Linked DNA regions of Pelagicoccus sp. SDUM812003. The protein of the gene in region 2 interacts with the protein of the main gene of each other region in a pairwise test. Links are inferred from orthologs where the notes say so. Each region holds a gene or a part of one and is shown on either strand. Other genes may lie near its edges.

The links. The genes of interacting proteins can lie anywhere in the genome.
Region 1: the proteins of ftsA (region 2) and QEH54_RS09725 interact in binary tests that used the Escherichia coli proteins (3 or more experiments, as listed by UniProt). The link is inferred for Pelagicoccus sp. SDUM812003 from one-to-one orthologs.

Annotation. Positions count from the first base shown.
Region 1 is NZ_JARXHY010000005.1:316,676-322,260, forward strand. What follows is about bases 1-2,877. They hold QEH54_RS09725 (rod shape-determining protein), read left to right. Parts: upstream 1-861; coding sequence 862-1,893; downstream 1,894-2,877. Other genes in these bases: rpoD (RNA polymerase sigma factor RpoD), read left to right, coding at 1-268; QEH54_RS09720 (twin-arginine translocase TatA/TatE family subunit), read left to right, coding at 344-610; mreC (rod shape-determining protein MreC), read left to right, coding at 1,938-2,774; QEH54_RS09735 (hypothetical protein), read left to right, coding at 2,771-2,877. In the rest of the region: more of QEH54_RS09735, read left to right, coding at 2,878-3,307; QEH54_RS09740 (penicillin-binding transpeptidase domain-containing protein), read left to right, coding at 3,304-5,262; QEH54_RS09745 (transglutaminaseTgpA domain-containing protein), read right to left, coding at 5,237-5,585. UniProt on the Escherichia coli protein: Forms membrane-associated dynamic filaments that are essential for cell shape determination. Acts by regulating cell wall synthesis and cell elongation, and thus cell shape.
Region 2 is NZ_JARXHY010000011.1:127,525-135,832, reverse strand. What follows is about bases 2,488-5,378. They hold ftsA (cell division protein FtsA), read right to left. Parts: upstream 4,594-5,378; coding sequence 3,382-4,593; downstream 2,488-3,381. Other genes in these bases: QEH54_RS15400 (FtsQ-type POTRA domain-containing protein), read right to left, coding at 4,639-5,378; QEH54_RS15410 (cell division protein FtsZ), read right to left, coding at 2,488-3,372. In the rest of the region: QEH54_RS15415 (ATP-binding protein), read right to left, coding at 1-1,943; more of QEH54_RS15410, read right to left, coding at 2,110-2,487; more of QEH54_RS15400, read right to left, coding at 5,379-5,445; QEH54_RS15395 (D-alanine--D-alanine ligase), read right to left, coding at 5,540-6,475; murB (UDP-N-acetylmuramate dehydrogenase), read right to left, coding at 6,475-8,308. UniProt on the Escherichia coli protein: Essential cell division protein that assists in the assembly of the Z ring. May serve as the principal membrane anchor for the Z ring.

The DNA.
Region 1 (5,585 bases), on a different replicon or contig from region 2:
CGTTCTGGACTCCCTCACGGAGCGCGAACGCCGCGTGCTTTCCCTCCGTTTCGGATTGGTCGACGGATACAGCCGCACCCTCGAGGAAGTGGGCAAACAGTTCAAGGTCACCCGTGAGCGCATTCGCCAGATCGAGGCCAAGGCCCTGCGCAAGATGCGCCACCCTACCCGTATTCGCCAGCTGCACGGCTTTTTCGAAAACGAGCAGTTCGACGGTCCCAACACCTTCCTCTCCGGTTCCGAAGAGGGAGGCGAAGCGAAAAAATAATCTCAACAGAGGGCGGCGAGCGACTCCGCTAATAGTCTTTACACTCGTTGCTCGCCGCTATTCAAAGGACATCAGATGCATACATCAAACGCAGTGCTCGCTATCATGAACATGGGATGGCCGGAAATCACGATCGTCATCGTGATCTTCATTCTGCTTTTCGGAGCAAAGAAGCTTCCCGAGCTCGCCCGTGGCGTCGGCAAATCCATCAAGGAGTTCAAGAAGGCCACCAGCAACCTCGAAGACGAGGTGCGCAGCGCGATCGACGAGGATAACTCCAAGCCGAGCACCCCGCCCGCTCAACCCAAGAAGGAAAACGCCAGCCAAGTCGAAAACAAGTAGCCTTGGACGAAGAAACGAGCCAGCAAGCCGACCTTTCATTTCGAAGGCCGGCTTTTTTTGTAGTCCGAGTTCCCCTACATCTTTACGAGAAACACCTCTTCGCGAACACGAATCTGCTTTACGAAAGATCCCAAGGCCTCTCCGCCCTGGAAACACCGAAAATCCCCCCACGCATTCAAATTTGCATTTGCTTAGCGGGCCGTTTAAACGCTTGCTTCGAAACGTCCTTTTATTGAGCATCTTAGCTATCCATGTGGCGCAAACTTCTCGGTCTCTTCTCCAACGACATCGGCATCGACTTAGGAACGGCTAACACCTTGGTCTACTCCAAAGACAAAGGCATCGTTCTGCGGGAGCCGAGCGTGGTCGCCATCCACAGCGCCACCCGTCGCGTGCTGGCCGTTGGTGACGAAGCGAAGAAGATGCTCGGGCGCACGCCAGGCAACATCACCGCCATCCGCCCCATGAAGGACGGGGTCATCGCGGACTTCGATATCACCGAAGCCATGCTGCGCTACTTCATCAAGAAAGTGCAGACCGCCAAGATCATCCCGCCCCGCGTAGTCATCGCCATCCCCTCAGGAATCACCGAAGTGGAAAAGCGAGCCGTGAAGGAATCCGCCACTCACGCCGGAGCTCGTGAAGTCATGCTTCTCGAAGAGCCCATGGCAGCGGCGATCGGCGTGGGACTGCCCGTCGAAGAGCCGGCCGCCAACATGATCGTGGACATCGGAGGAGGCACCACTGAAGTGGCCATCATTTCCCTGGCCGGCGTAGTCTACGCAAAGAGCATTCGCGTCGGGGGCGACGAGCTCGATGCCGCCATCATCAACTACATGAAACGCGCCTACAACCTTCTCATCGGCGAACGCACCGGAGAAGAAATCAAGCTGCGCATCGGATCGGCCGCTGTATTGGACGAAGAAATGACTCTGGAGGTGAAAGGTCGAGACAGCGTAGCCGGCTTGCCCAAGACCATCATGATCTCCTCGCAAGAGATTCGCGAAGCCTTGCACGACACCGTGAGCGCCATCGTGGAGGCGGTTCGCAACGCTCTCGAGCGCTGCCCTCCAGAGCTATCGGCTGACTTGGTTGACCGCGGATTCGTGCTAGCGGGAGGTGGAGCTCTGCTGCGCAACATCGATCGCCTGCTATGCGAACGCACCGGACTGCCGGTCACCATCGCCGACGATCCGCTGTCCGCTGTCGCCAATGGCACCGGAGCGGTGCTGGCGGAACTGAACGACCTGCTTCCTTACGTCACGAGCAATGCCAAGGACTAAGGTATCCAATCGTGCGCTACACCCGTAACGACTAGGCCTGCACCTTGTACAAGAAGCGACTCAGCCAGTTCAAACCACTTATCGTACTTGGCGTCGCCCTCACCGTCTGGCTGGTACTTCCTGTATTCGTAAAAGCCTTCCTCAAGGCTGGCTTCTACGAGTTTCAGGCGCCAGTGGCCGTAACCAGTTCCTACATACGCGACCTGCAGGATTTCTGGGCCGCGCGAACGAAATCCAAGAACGAGCTCTACGAGGCCGGACAAAGCCTAGCTCGACTCAACGCGGCCTACGAACTCGCCGCGTTGGAGAACTCCAGTCTGGAGAACGAAATCAAACGGCTGGAAAACCTGCTGCAACTTCCCTCGCGCCCAGATTTCCAATACGAAATAGCCCGCGTAGTGGAGCGCGATTTCAACGCTTGGTGGCAGCGCATCACCATTCGAAAGGGACGAGACTACGGCATACCGGTAGGAGCCCCGGTCGTTTTCATTGGCGGCGTCGTGGGCCGAGTGCGCGAGGTGCACGCCTACACTTCGGTGGTCGATCTGATCAGCAATCCCCATTTGCGCCTCGCGGTTGTGATCGAGGGTGACAATCGCCCCCTCAGCTACCGCGGCGGAGGAGCCCAGAGCTTCGCTCAACCGATCGGAATCGCGCAGTACGTCCCAGTGGATATCCAGATCGAGGATACAAGCAATCTACCAAAACTCATCACCTCCGGCATGGGCGGCGTCTACCCCGCCGGGTTGCGCGTCGGGGAGATCCGGCGACTCCGACCAGGAGCAGGCGGCATGTTCTACGACGGCGACGTGCAGCTCGATCCCCGCCTCACTTCGCTCACCGAAGTCGCGGTGATGATACAGATCCCGCCCGAGCAATGATATCGTTTTCCAATCATCGCTGGCTGATCGTGACGGTTGTGCACTACATAACCCTCTTCTTCCTCTCTCAGCTCAACTACTACCTGGCGCCGGTGGGCATTCAGTTGATCGCGCTCGGCATGCTCATCTCCTTCAGCGCCTTCGAACTCAATTTCCAGCATGGCTTTCTTTCGCTGGTGCCGATCGCATTCTACCTCGACAGCAAGATGCCCCTGCCCTTCGGCTTCGTTTTCATCCTCACCATCAGCCTCTTCACCATAACGCACGTCGCTCGATCGCGCGTACGGCGCGAGGTCAACGCGTCCGCTCTGATCACCTCTCTCGCCCTCAACCTGGTCGTGTTCGGCGCCTATACCGTGGGAACCGCCAGATACCTCAGTCTGGAGGGCCTTCATTTCGGCCCATTCGCCTTGAACATTTTCGCAAGCGCCTTGGTCATAGCCATACTGAACAGGCTCTTCTTCCAGGTTCAGACCGGCACCCTCGCCATCTTCGGAATCAACCTTGCAGAAGAGCAAAGAGCGGCTCGATGAACTCCGAAGAAAAGATGAAATACCAAGGACGGCTGCTGCTGTTCTATGGTCTTCTCGCCCTGATGATCAGCACCTTGCTAGCCGGCGTGGGGTATCGGCAGCTCATCGAGACCGCTGAGTATTCCGAGCAAGTGAAGGTCCAGAATCATCGTAGAATCATCACTCCGGCCCCACGCGGAAACATATACGATCGCGAAGGAAAGCTGCTCGTGGGCAACAAACCGAAGTTTTCCGCCGTGGTCTACCTCTCCGATGCCGGCGTGCGGTCCGCCTTTCGCCGCGAGTATCGGACTCTGGTTCGCGACTACCGAGAGCGAAAAGAGAAGTTCAAAACCGATTTCCTGCAGAAGAAAGCCCGAGCAAACGTCATCCAAACCTACCTGGACGACGTCAATCGAATGCTGGCGCGGGAGGAGGAGGTCAATGTGGAGAAGGTCTCCGCCCACCTGAACTACAATCCGCTGCTGCCCTTCCCCATCATTTCGGACCTCACGCGCGAGGAGTTCGCCATCCTTCTGGAGTCTCTCCCCATCGAATCGCCCGTGCAGGTCTACGTCTCCAACCAGCGCCATTACCCCTACGAATCGACCGCTTCGCATACCCTCGGCTACGTGTCCTCCACCGTGCTGACCGCCGACGAAGGCATGCCCGGCGAGGAGTTGACCACCTTTTCCGAGAAAGGCACCTTCGGACGCTCAGGCGTGGAACTGCAGTATGACGAAACTCTGCAGGGAGAAATGGGGCTGGAGATTTGGGTCGTCGATCCACTAGGATTTCAGGTCGAGAGCATCCAAAAGACCTACCCCACCAAGGGCTCGGACATCCAGCTTTCCCTCGATATCGATATTCAACGAGCCGCCGAAGAAGCGTTTAAGTACCCCGACCGCGCCAGTGGAACGTGGAAGGAAAACGTCGGAGCCGCAGTGATGCTCGACGTGCACACGCTCGAGGTCCTGGCCATGGTGAGCAAGCCGGACTACGACCTAAACGATACAATGCCTTTCATCAGCACCGAGATCTACGAGAAGATGAAGGAAAACAGCGGCTTGCAAAACCGAGCGCTTCAAGGGCTTTATCCACCTGGCTCCCCTTTCAAGCTGGTCACCTCGATCGCGGCTCTCAAGGCCAACACCATAACCGGCGAAACCGAACACTTCTGCCCCGGCTACTACCAGTTTCCCACCGGGGCCAAGCAGTACTGCTGGAAACGCACCGGACATCAGGAACACATTCTTTGGGAAGCCATTCGCGACAGCTGCAACGTCTATTTCTACCTCACAGGTCTAGAGACAGGGGTCGATATCATCAGCCGCGAGGCGATCTACATGGGACTGGGCGATCCCACCGGCATCGACCTTCCACACGAGACTCAAAGCATGATTATTCCCACCAAGGAGTGGAAGAAGCGGCGCTTCAACCAATCTTGGTATCCAGGCGACGCCACCAACCTGGCCATCGGCCAGGGCTACACCCGCGTCACTCCGCTGCAAATGGCGGTGTTCGTATCCAGTATCGCGCGACGCGAAGTAGTGACGCGCCCCAGCATCCTGAAACTCACGCCGCAAGAAGCAAACAACCGCCCGCCTCCCAAGCCACTAGGCCTCACCGACGAGCAGTATCGGATCATACTCGACGGCATGATCGGCTCGGCCGAGCAAGGAAGCAGCCAGCGCATCCAGGTCGAGGGACTTTCTACTGCCGCCAAGACCGGTACCGCCGAAGTCGCCAAAGAAGGCGGCAAGATCGAGCTGGCCTGGATCGTGGGCTTCGCTCCGGTGGAGAACCCGCAAGTCGCCCTAGCGGTGATCATCGAAGGGCAGGACCTGAACCGCGACTTCTTTGGCGGCGTGCACGCTGCCCCAATCGCACGGGCCATGCTGAAAGCCTACGTCGACAAGAACCCGCACCTCCTGACGCCGGAGCCTGCAGCTAGCGAAGTCGGCGCGCAGCCTTGAAGACGAGACGCGGATTCGGCCACATCTCCTTGGCTCCAAACCTCAAGCGCTGCAGATCGTAAATAACCTTTCGGGCGAAATCGCTTTGGGCGCCAGCAAGCTCGATTCGCGAAAGCAGCTTTCCCGCCTTGCGCCTGATCGGGTCGCCACGGCGGAAAGGAGCCAGCACGAGCTCGCGAAGATTGAGAGCCATGTTTCTTTGTATCACAAACGCGGCTACAAGTAGGCTAGCGAGGAAACACATGTAGAGGATGCGCCAAACGCTCCAAGGAGCGGTCGCCCACAAGTACAGGTACTCGCCCACCTTCACTGCCCAGTTCTCC
Region 2 (8,308 bases):
TGCGGCATTTGCAGATCCATGAGCACCACGTCGAAGCGGCCAACCTCGTAGCGCTCCACCGCTTCCACCCCGTCGGCAGCCCGCTCCGTCTCGATGCCGAGCTTTTCCAAAATGGCGCAGCAGGTCTTCAAGTTGATTTGGTTATCGTCCACCACCAAGACCTTTCGCACCGAGGGAATGCGACGCTCCTCCGAAGAGAGGTTTCGAGAAAACGCCGATTCCGATTCCGACTGAGCGCTATCCTCACCTCTCCTCGAATCAAGGGCAAGCGGTAGGGCCACGCTGAATACGGAGCCTTCCCCAAGGCTGCTTTCCACGAAAATGTCGCCGCTCATCAAGCGAGCGAGCTTTCGCGAAATCGCCAACCCAAGCCCAGTGCCATCAAACTTGCGCGAGTGCGAACTATCCCCTTGGGTGAAGGTTTCGAAGATCTCCTCGTAGCGCGTCTTTTCGATGCCGATGCCGGTGTCGCGCACCTCGATCACCAGCAACTCTCCATTCTCCGTTCGTATCGAACTCGCGGTGACATAAACCCCGCCTTTCGAAGTGAACTTGACTGCGTTTCCCACGAGGTTGAACAAGATCTGCCTCAGGCGGGCTTCGTCGCCTATGAAGTGGATCGGGCAGCTCGGATCGATGACGGCGCTGAATTCGATGCCCTTGCGCCGAGCCAGGAAATCGAAAAAACCTACCGTCGTGTTGAACAAGCTCTGCAGGTTCATGGGAACCGGCTCCAGCTCAATCTTGCCTGCCTCGATCTTCGAGAGATCGAGCACGTCGTTTACCAGCGTGAGCATGGACTCGGATGACTGCAGAATCACGTCGAACACCTCCTCCTGCTCCGGGTCGAGCTCTCCCAGCTTGGCCACTTGAGCCATGCCCATGATGCCATTGAGCGGAGTGCGAAACTCGTGGCTCATCACCGCGAGAAACTCGCTCTTGGCGGCGCTCGCCGCCCGCGCCGCTTCGCGTGAGCGCCTCAGCTTGATCGACATGACAAGCAAGGCCGCCAAAGCGACGAACAACACCCCTATCGCGACGCTCTGACCAAGGGTGCGTCGCTCGAGCTGGTGCACCAGGAAGTAGGAGCTGATCTCGTTTTCCGGATCCAGAAAGTACCTGAAATAGGTCTCGTGCACGAAGCCCTCCTTCACCAAGTCGCCGATCTCCTCTCTGATCAGATCGGCGGCGGCCATGGCAGCTGGGCTCTGGTAGCTGGCCGCGATGCCGCAGGTGATGGTCTCGTCGTGGAAATAGTAGAACTGGAACGCTTCGCCCTTGCCGAACTCATCGATCGCCGCCTTGAAATCGATGGAGTTGGTTTTGGTGCTCCAAAGAAACGCGGCTGAGCTTGCGCCGCTGAAGACGGCATCGATGGCTTGTTCGTGACTCGGCAGCGGCATCAAGTCCACGCCGGGCAGGAGCTTGGCCGCCAGAGTGATGCCTGGCTCGCGATCGTAATACGCGACCTGTTTGCCTTTCAGTTCCCGAGGATCCCGCAGGGAGCGTTCTCCTAGGTAGAGCAGCCCGAGGGCGTTTTCGTAGATCGGCTTGGTGATGTAGAAATCGTCCCGTCGATGCGGCAGGTCGGTCACGATCGGCCACATGTCCACGTCACCTCTCGGCAAGTGCACATCGGGAGCTAGCGGGCTGTAAACCCACTCGAGCTCGATGCCAAGACGGCGAGCCGCTTCCGCGACGATGTCCAGTCCCACCCCTCCCAGCGACCCGTCGGACGCGATGATCTGATAGGGAGGCGACTGCTGATAGCCAATGCGAATGGGCTGGGACCTAGCCAAATCGAGAGCCCGCCCCACGGCGAGGTACCAATACGCCCAAGCGAAAAGCGCCAGCAGAAACGCTGCAAGCGTCAGCAAAACGATCTTGGATTTCTTCGCATCCAAAACGCTTCTCTTCGCCACGCGTGAAGAAGTGGGCGTCATTTCAGGAATCCTAGCAAATAAGGGCGTACACGAAAGGGGTCAGGATAGGATGAACTAAGCTAAGAACCCGATTTTAGCAAACATCAGGTTCGCGAGCGGCATTGAGGTTTTGGCAAGCGCGTCGAAAGGCCTCCCTCCAGCGGATCCCGAAAACGACTGATCACGCCTATAGGGCGATCTTCACGCCACGGCGCAAAAAGGTCGGCGAATCCAAGTCCTGCCCTTCGAAAAGCGTGCCACTGGTGTTTTCGAACTCCCCCTTTGGATCGCCTTCGGAAAACGAGAACTCGTGCTGCTCCGCCTTGGTCGGACGGGCGTGCGTTTCCGGTTTTCCCTTCCGTCCCGAAGCCGATTCGCCCTTGCTGTCCTCCTTGGCGGAGCTCGCCGCGGGAGACAGCTTCTTCTCGGCGAACTCCTTCGAGGAGCGAGGGCGCCGCACGACCCGGGTCAAAGAGATGCTCGACACCTCGCTCGTTCCCAGCACGCAAATCTCCAAGGAGTCGCCCCGATCCTCGTCCACCACCGCGCCAAAGGTCACATTCGCATCGCCTCCAAACGCATCCGTCACCGATTCCAGAATCTTTTGCGTATCAGCGATTCCCATACGCGGACCGCCAACGATGTTTACCAGGAGATTGTCCGCCAGCTTCGAGAACTCAGGAGTGTGCAGCAAGGGACAAAGCTTGAGATCCGCCACCGCGTCCTCCGCGGCGTTTTCTCCACTTCCCTGCCCGATCCCAAACAGCGTCTTGCCAGCCTTGCGGGAAAACGCCTGGCGCAGCTGCGAAAAGTCGATGTTGATCAGGCCGGTGCGGTTGATCATGAACCAGACCGATTTGATAGCCTTTTCGATCCAGGCATCGGCCTTGGAGAAGGCGTCCAGCAACGAAGCGTCCTGGTCGGACTCCTGGATCAGCAAGTCGTTGGGCAGCGGCACCACCGCATTGCAGCAGTCGCGCAGCTTGATCAAGCCCTCCTGGGCCACGTTCGCTCGGGTGGAGCGCTCGATGGCGAAGGGCAACGCCACGAAGGCGATCACCACCGCGCCTTGTCGCAGCGCCTGTTCGGCGATCACCGGAGCGGCTCCGGTGCCGGTTCCGCCGCCTAGACCAGCGGCCAGAAACAGCAGATCCACGCCTGCCACCAGATCGTCGATGGCATCGATATCCTTGAGCGCGGCCTCGCGGCCCACCTCCACATCGCTCCCAGTCCCCAAGCCACCCGTAATCGATTTTCCGATACAGAGCTTTTCCGCGACCGGCGATCCCGCAAGGGCCTGCTGATCGGTGTTCACCACCGCTAGGTCGACTCCGGGAAAATCCGAGAGCATCAAGCGATCCACGATGTTGGAGCCGGCGCCACCGACCCCGATGACCTTCATGCGAATCGTTCCCTCCTCCGAATCCTCCATTCTCTCCTGATCGCTCATAATGCTATGCTAGGCCTTTTGGAACAAGGACTTCAGCCGATTGAAGATTCCGCTCTGCCGATGGGTCTGGTAGGACTTTTCGCTCTGGTACTGCAATCCGTAGCGCAGCAAGCCCAGAGCGGTGCTGTATTGAGACTCCTTGAGCTCGCCCGATGCCATGGACGCATTGTCTCCGATATGGACCGGGATGCCATAGACGTTTTCGGCGCAAGCCGCGATCTTCGCTAGCTTGGAGGTGCCGCCCGCTAGAATGACGCCGCCGCTAAGCTTTTCCGGAACGAAATGAGCGCCCAGCTTCTTGCGAACCACCTCGAAGAGTTCGGTGACGCGCAGCTCGATGATCTTCTCGATGCTCCAGATCGGAATGGGACGATCGCCAATCTCGAAGTCGTTGTTCAGCCACACCTTCTCGTTCTTGTCGCGATGCTCCAAAACCGCGGACCCATAGCGCAGCTTGAGGCTTTCCGCCTGCTTCAGCCGCATGCGAAGCCCGATGCTCAAGTCGTTCGAGATGTGGTCGCCGCCGATCGGCAAACACCCCGCCTTCATGCAGCGACCGTTCCAGAACAAGGCGTAGTCGGTGGTGCCACGGCCGATGTCGATGATCAAGGTCCCGTTGTTCTTCTGCTCTTCCGTAGCCACCGCGGCGCTGGTGGCGAGCCCGGAAAGCACGATGTCGTCCACATGCAGATTGAAGCCGTTGATGATATGGATGGAATCGCTGATCTTGCGCGAGTCGCCGTGGATGGTCCAGTAGCTGACCTCCAAGTGCTCGCCTTCCATGCCAATGGGCGAAGCTACCGCCCGCCCGTCCAGCTTGTACGGACGGCGCAGATGATGGATCACAGTACGGTTTTCCGGCAGCTCGCGCCCTTGAGCGAGGGCGGAGGCCCGTTCGATATCCTCGGAGCGCACGCGTCCGTCCTCGGCGGTGATGTTGACCGAGGCCTCGCTGGGAAAACCTTCGATGTGGCCTCCAGTCTGAGCCAGATAGACTCCGTCTATCTGCACGCCCGCTTGCTGTTCGGCCGCGAGAATGGCCGCGTGAACGCAGTCGCTCGCCTCATGGAAATCGACGATCTCCCCTTTGACCAAGCCCTTGCTGGAGGACTGTCCAAGACCGATCACGTTGAGCTTGCTGCCCTCGACGATCTCGCCCAGGAGCACGGTCACCTTGCTCGTTCCAATGTCTACGCCTGCAATTACTTTGGTTCTGTACACGTGGCCCGCTCTCGTACCGCTTCGTTCGCTCAGGACGGAATAATCCTACAACGATCTAACTGGGACTTGGTCGCCCAATGTCAAATCGACATGATCGATGATTCCCGTCCGAGCGCTTCGATAGTGATCCAAAATGTAGTCCAGCTTTCCAAGCTGATCGCGAAAGTCCTGCCGCGTGTCGAAAACGACCTCCTTGGCCGCTTTGCCGCGAGCGATCAATCGGTCCTGCTTCTCCAAGGACACGATGCGCCAGCGCTTGTAGATGTGCGGCGCGATGGCCCGGGCCTCCTGCAGCAAGCTCGCCAGCGGAGCGATGTTCTCGATGCGCGAAAAGGCCGAGCCCTCTCGACGCAAGGCCACCCCATCCAGAAACGGCAGCGAGTTAACAAGCGACTTGTCCATGCGCTCGGCTTCGAAAACATGGCCGGACTCGTCCACAAACAGCAGCATGCGCTCGCCGTTCGCCCGCTGGGCCAGCAGCCGGGCGATGGGCTGGCGCTCCTTTACGGTCACGATCAAGGTGTCGGGAAACAAGCGCTCCACTTCCGCGTTCTCGATCTGACCGACCGACTCCAGCTTCGCCTTCAAAGCCGACAGATCGACGCTGAGCAGATTCTCGTTTTCCGGAATCTCCAAGCGTTCGGTCAGCCAATCGCGCTCGAGCGAACCGTCGGTTTCGATGGCGATGGAACGGATGGGCAAGGACTCACCCGCCTTGGTCAGCAATTCCGGACCGGCTTCCACGAAGGAGGCCAGCTGTAGCGCCGCTACCACTACGCCTACGATGGAGACCAGCAGGCCGAAGGTCTTCAGACGCCCGATCCAAATGCGCCGCTCCGACGCGGAACTCATCGCCTTCGGCTTTACGCTTTGGTTGATGTCCTTCCATGAATGAGCGTGACCCTTTTGGCGGCGGCTCGAGGCTGTGGGATTGCGGGCGGCCATATTAGCAAATTGAATACTTCAGCTTATACCTTAAGATTGCCGGTTCGACAAGCTTTTGAAGCAGTTCTTCGAAATTGTATCCACATCCTGCTGCCGACATCGGTAGGAGGCTCGTTTCCTTCAAGCCCGGCAGGGTATTTATCTCCAGAAAATAGAGGTTTTCATGCTCGTCGATCATAATGTCGATACGAGCGTAGTCGCGACAGCCACACGCTTCGAAAGCAATTGTAGCCAAATTCCGGATGCGCTCGGCGAGCTTCTCGTTCAACGGAGCCGGGGCGATGTATTCGGTCAACCCCTTGGTGTACTTACTCTCGTAGTCGAAACGCCCAGTGCGGGGACGGATCTCCACGATATCCAGGGGCTTTCCGTGTAAAATGCCGATCGTGGTCTCACGTCCTTGAATACGCGGCTCGATGAGCCATTTGCCTTCCTCCACACTTTCCAGAGCGGCCGCGATTTCCGTTTCGCCCTGAGCGAAGACCAATCCCACGCTGCTGCCTTGGGCCACCGGCTTTAGCACGATGGATGGGCCAAGCTCGCCGAGCACCCTCTCGACCGTTGGTTTCTGCGGCAGCTCGAAAACGATTTCATCCGCAACCGGCACTCCCGCTTCCTTCATCACGCGCTTGGTTTCGGCCTTGTCGAAGGTCAATGCGCTGGAGGCGACATCGCAGCCGGCATACACCACTCCGGCATCTTCGAGCAGCTGCTGCATGCTTCCATCTTCGCCGAAGGATCCATGCAAGGTGGAGAAGACCACATGCCGCTTAGGGTCGAGCCCTTCGGGCAGGGATTCGCGATCCTTGACGTCGAACCGATCGACCTCGAAATTCGCCTCCAATGCGGCGGCTGCGGCCAGCCCCGACCCCAGCGAAACGTCACGTTCCTTCGAAATGCCGCCGTACAAAACGGCGATGCGTGGCGTATCCATCATTACAAGACCTCCTCCCATGACCGACCGAACAACTGCGCTTCGGGATGCAGGTCAACGCCCTTTCGCTCCTTCGCGACCTTGCGGATCATTTTTACCAATTCGATAACATCCGCGCTGGTGGCTCCACCACGGTTGACAATGAAATTTCCATGCACGCCGCTGACCTCGGCCCCTCCGACCATAGCTCCCTTTAGACCGAGTTCATCGATCAAGCGTCCCGCGGAATCGCCATCCGGATTTTTGAATATGCATCCGGCGCTCGGCTCGCGCGGCTGGGATTCCTTTCGCTTGCTCTGATAGGTGTCTATCGTCCGTCGAATGCTCTCCTGTTCGACCTTTTCCGGTTTGGCCTCGAAGACCGCTTCGATAGCGACCGCGTCGATCAGCTCTCGACAGTAGCGGTATCCAAATTCCAACTCCTCACGCGTGGCTTCCACCACCTCGCCATCCATGGTCAGATAACGGATCGATCTCACCACGTCGAACACCCAGCCTCCCATGGCTCCAGCGTTCATGCGCAAAACCCCGCCCACGCAACCGGGGATGCCTTCCAAAAACTCGAACCCTTGCAAGCCGATACGCGCCGCTTGCCCGCAGAGCACCTTGATCCTCAGTCCGGCCCCGACGCGTACTCGCCCATCGCCTAGGGGCTCGAATCGACTCCAAACGGGATGGCTCAAACGTATCACCAGACCGGAGACACCTTCGTCAGGAACCACCAGATTGGATCCGCGACCAAGCATGCGGACCTGCTTCCCAGAAGCGTGAGCGGCCGACAATACCGCCCGCAGCTGGCTCAGCGTTTCCGGTTCGAAATAAAGCTCCGCCGCTCCCCCGACCCGCATGGTGGTCTTATTCGCCAATGGCTCCTGACTCCGGATCTCGGAGCTGAAGTTGGAACGCGCAGCCAACGCGGCAAAAACCTCTCCCCACTCGCCATCCTTGGCCTTCAGCTTCGACGCGTACGCCCCAGCCAACCGATCGCCCGCGCCCGCGCCCAAAAAGATGATACGCGACGGAGTATCATCGCTCTGGCTATCGAGCAGCGTCCAGAGCTCCTCTGGCGACTTCGCTAGAACGACTTCCGATCGTCTGGTCCGACAACAGGCTAGCAAGTCTTCCGCCCTGCCCCCATCTACCGGTTCCTCGCTGGCAGCATAAACGTCCAGTAGAATAAGTCGTTCGCATTCCGCTAGACTGCGAGCGAATGCCTCCTTGAGTATCCGAGTTCGCGAATAGCGATGCGGCTGAAAAACCACCACGTTTCGCCAGCCTTCCTTCTTTCCAAACTGCTCCAGCACCGCTTCGAGCTCGCGCGGATGATGGGCATAGTCTTCGAAGACCTGAGACCTCGGGCTGTTGTAGCGGCACCGCTGCCGGCGCTTGATGGGACGAAACTCGAACACCTGGCCGCTCGCCACCTTGGCTCCTGCGGCCCGCGACGCCAGCAGAGCGAAGCCAGCGTCGACCTGGTTCATTTCACCGAGTCGATCGATCGTCATGTTCAAGAGCTCGTCGTCGCCTTTCAAATCGATCGAACTCCATCCAGGGCCCGCCCCACGACCGGCCAGCTGGTAATCGCCATCCGCCCCGAAAGTCACCAGACTGGCAGAGCTCAACGCAACAACCTTCTCGAAGCGCTTGCGCACCGATGCGTCCAACACCACCGAACGTCTGGTCCGCTGGATCAAGCGCTCGAAGGCAGCGAAGTAGTCAGCCTCCGTTTCGTAACGGGCGTGGTGGTCATGGTCCACATTCACGATAACGGAGATTTCCGGCGAAAACAGGTCGATGGTGCCATCGCTCTCGTCGATTTCCGCCACCAGCCAATCG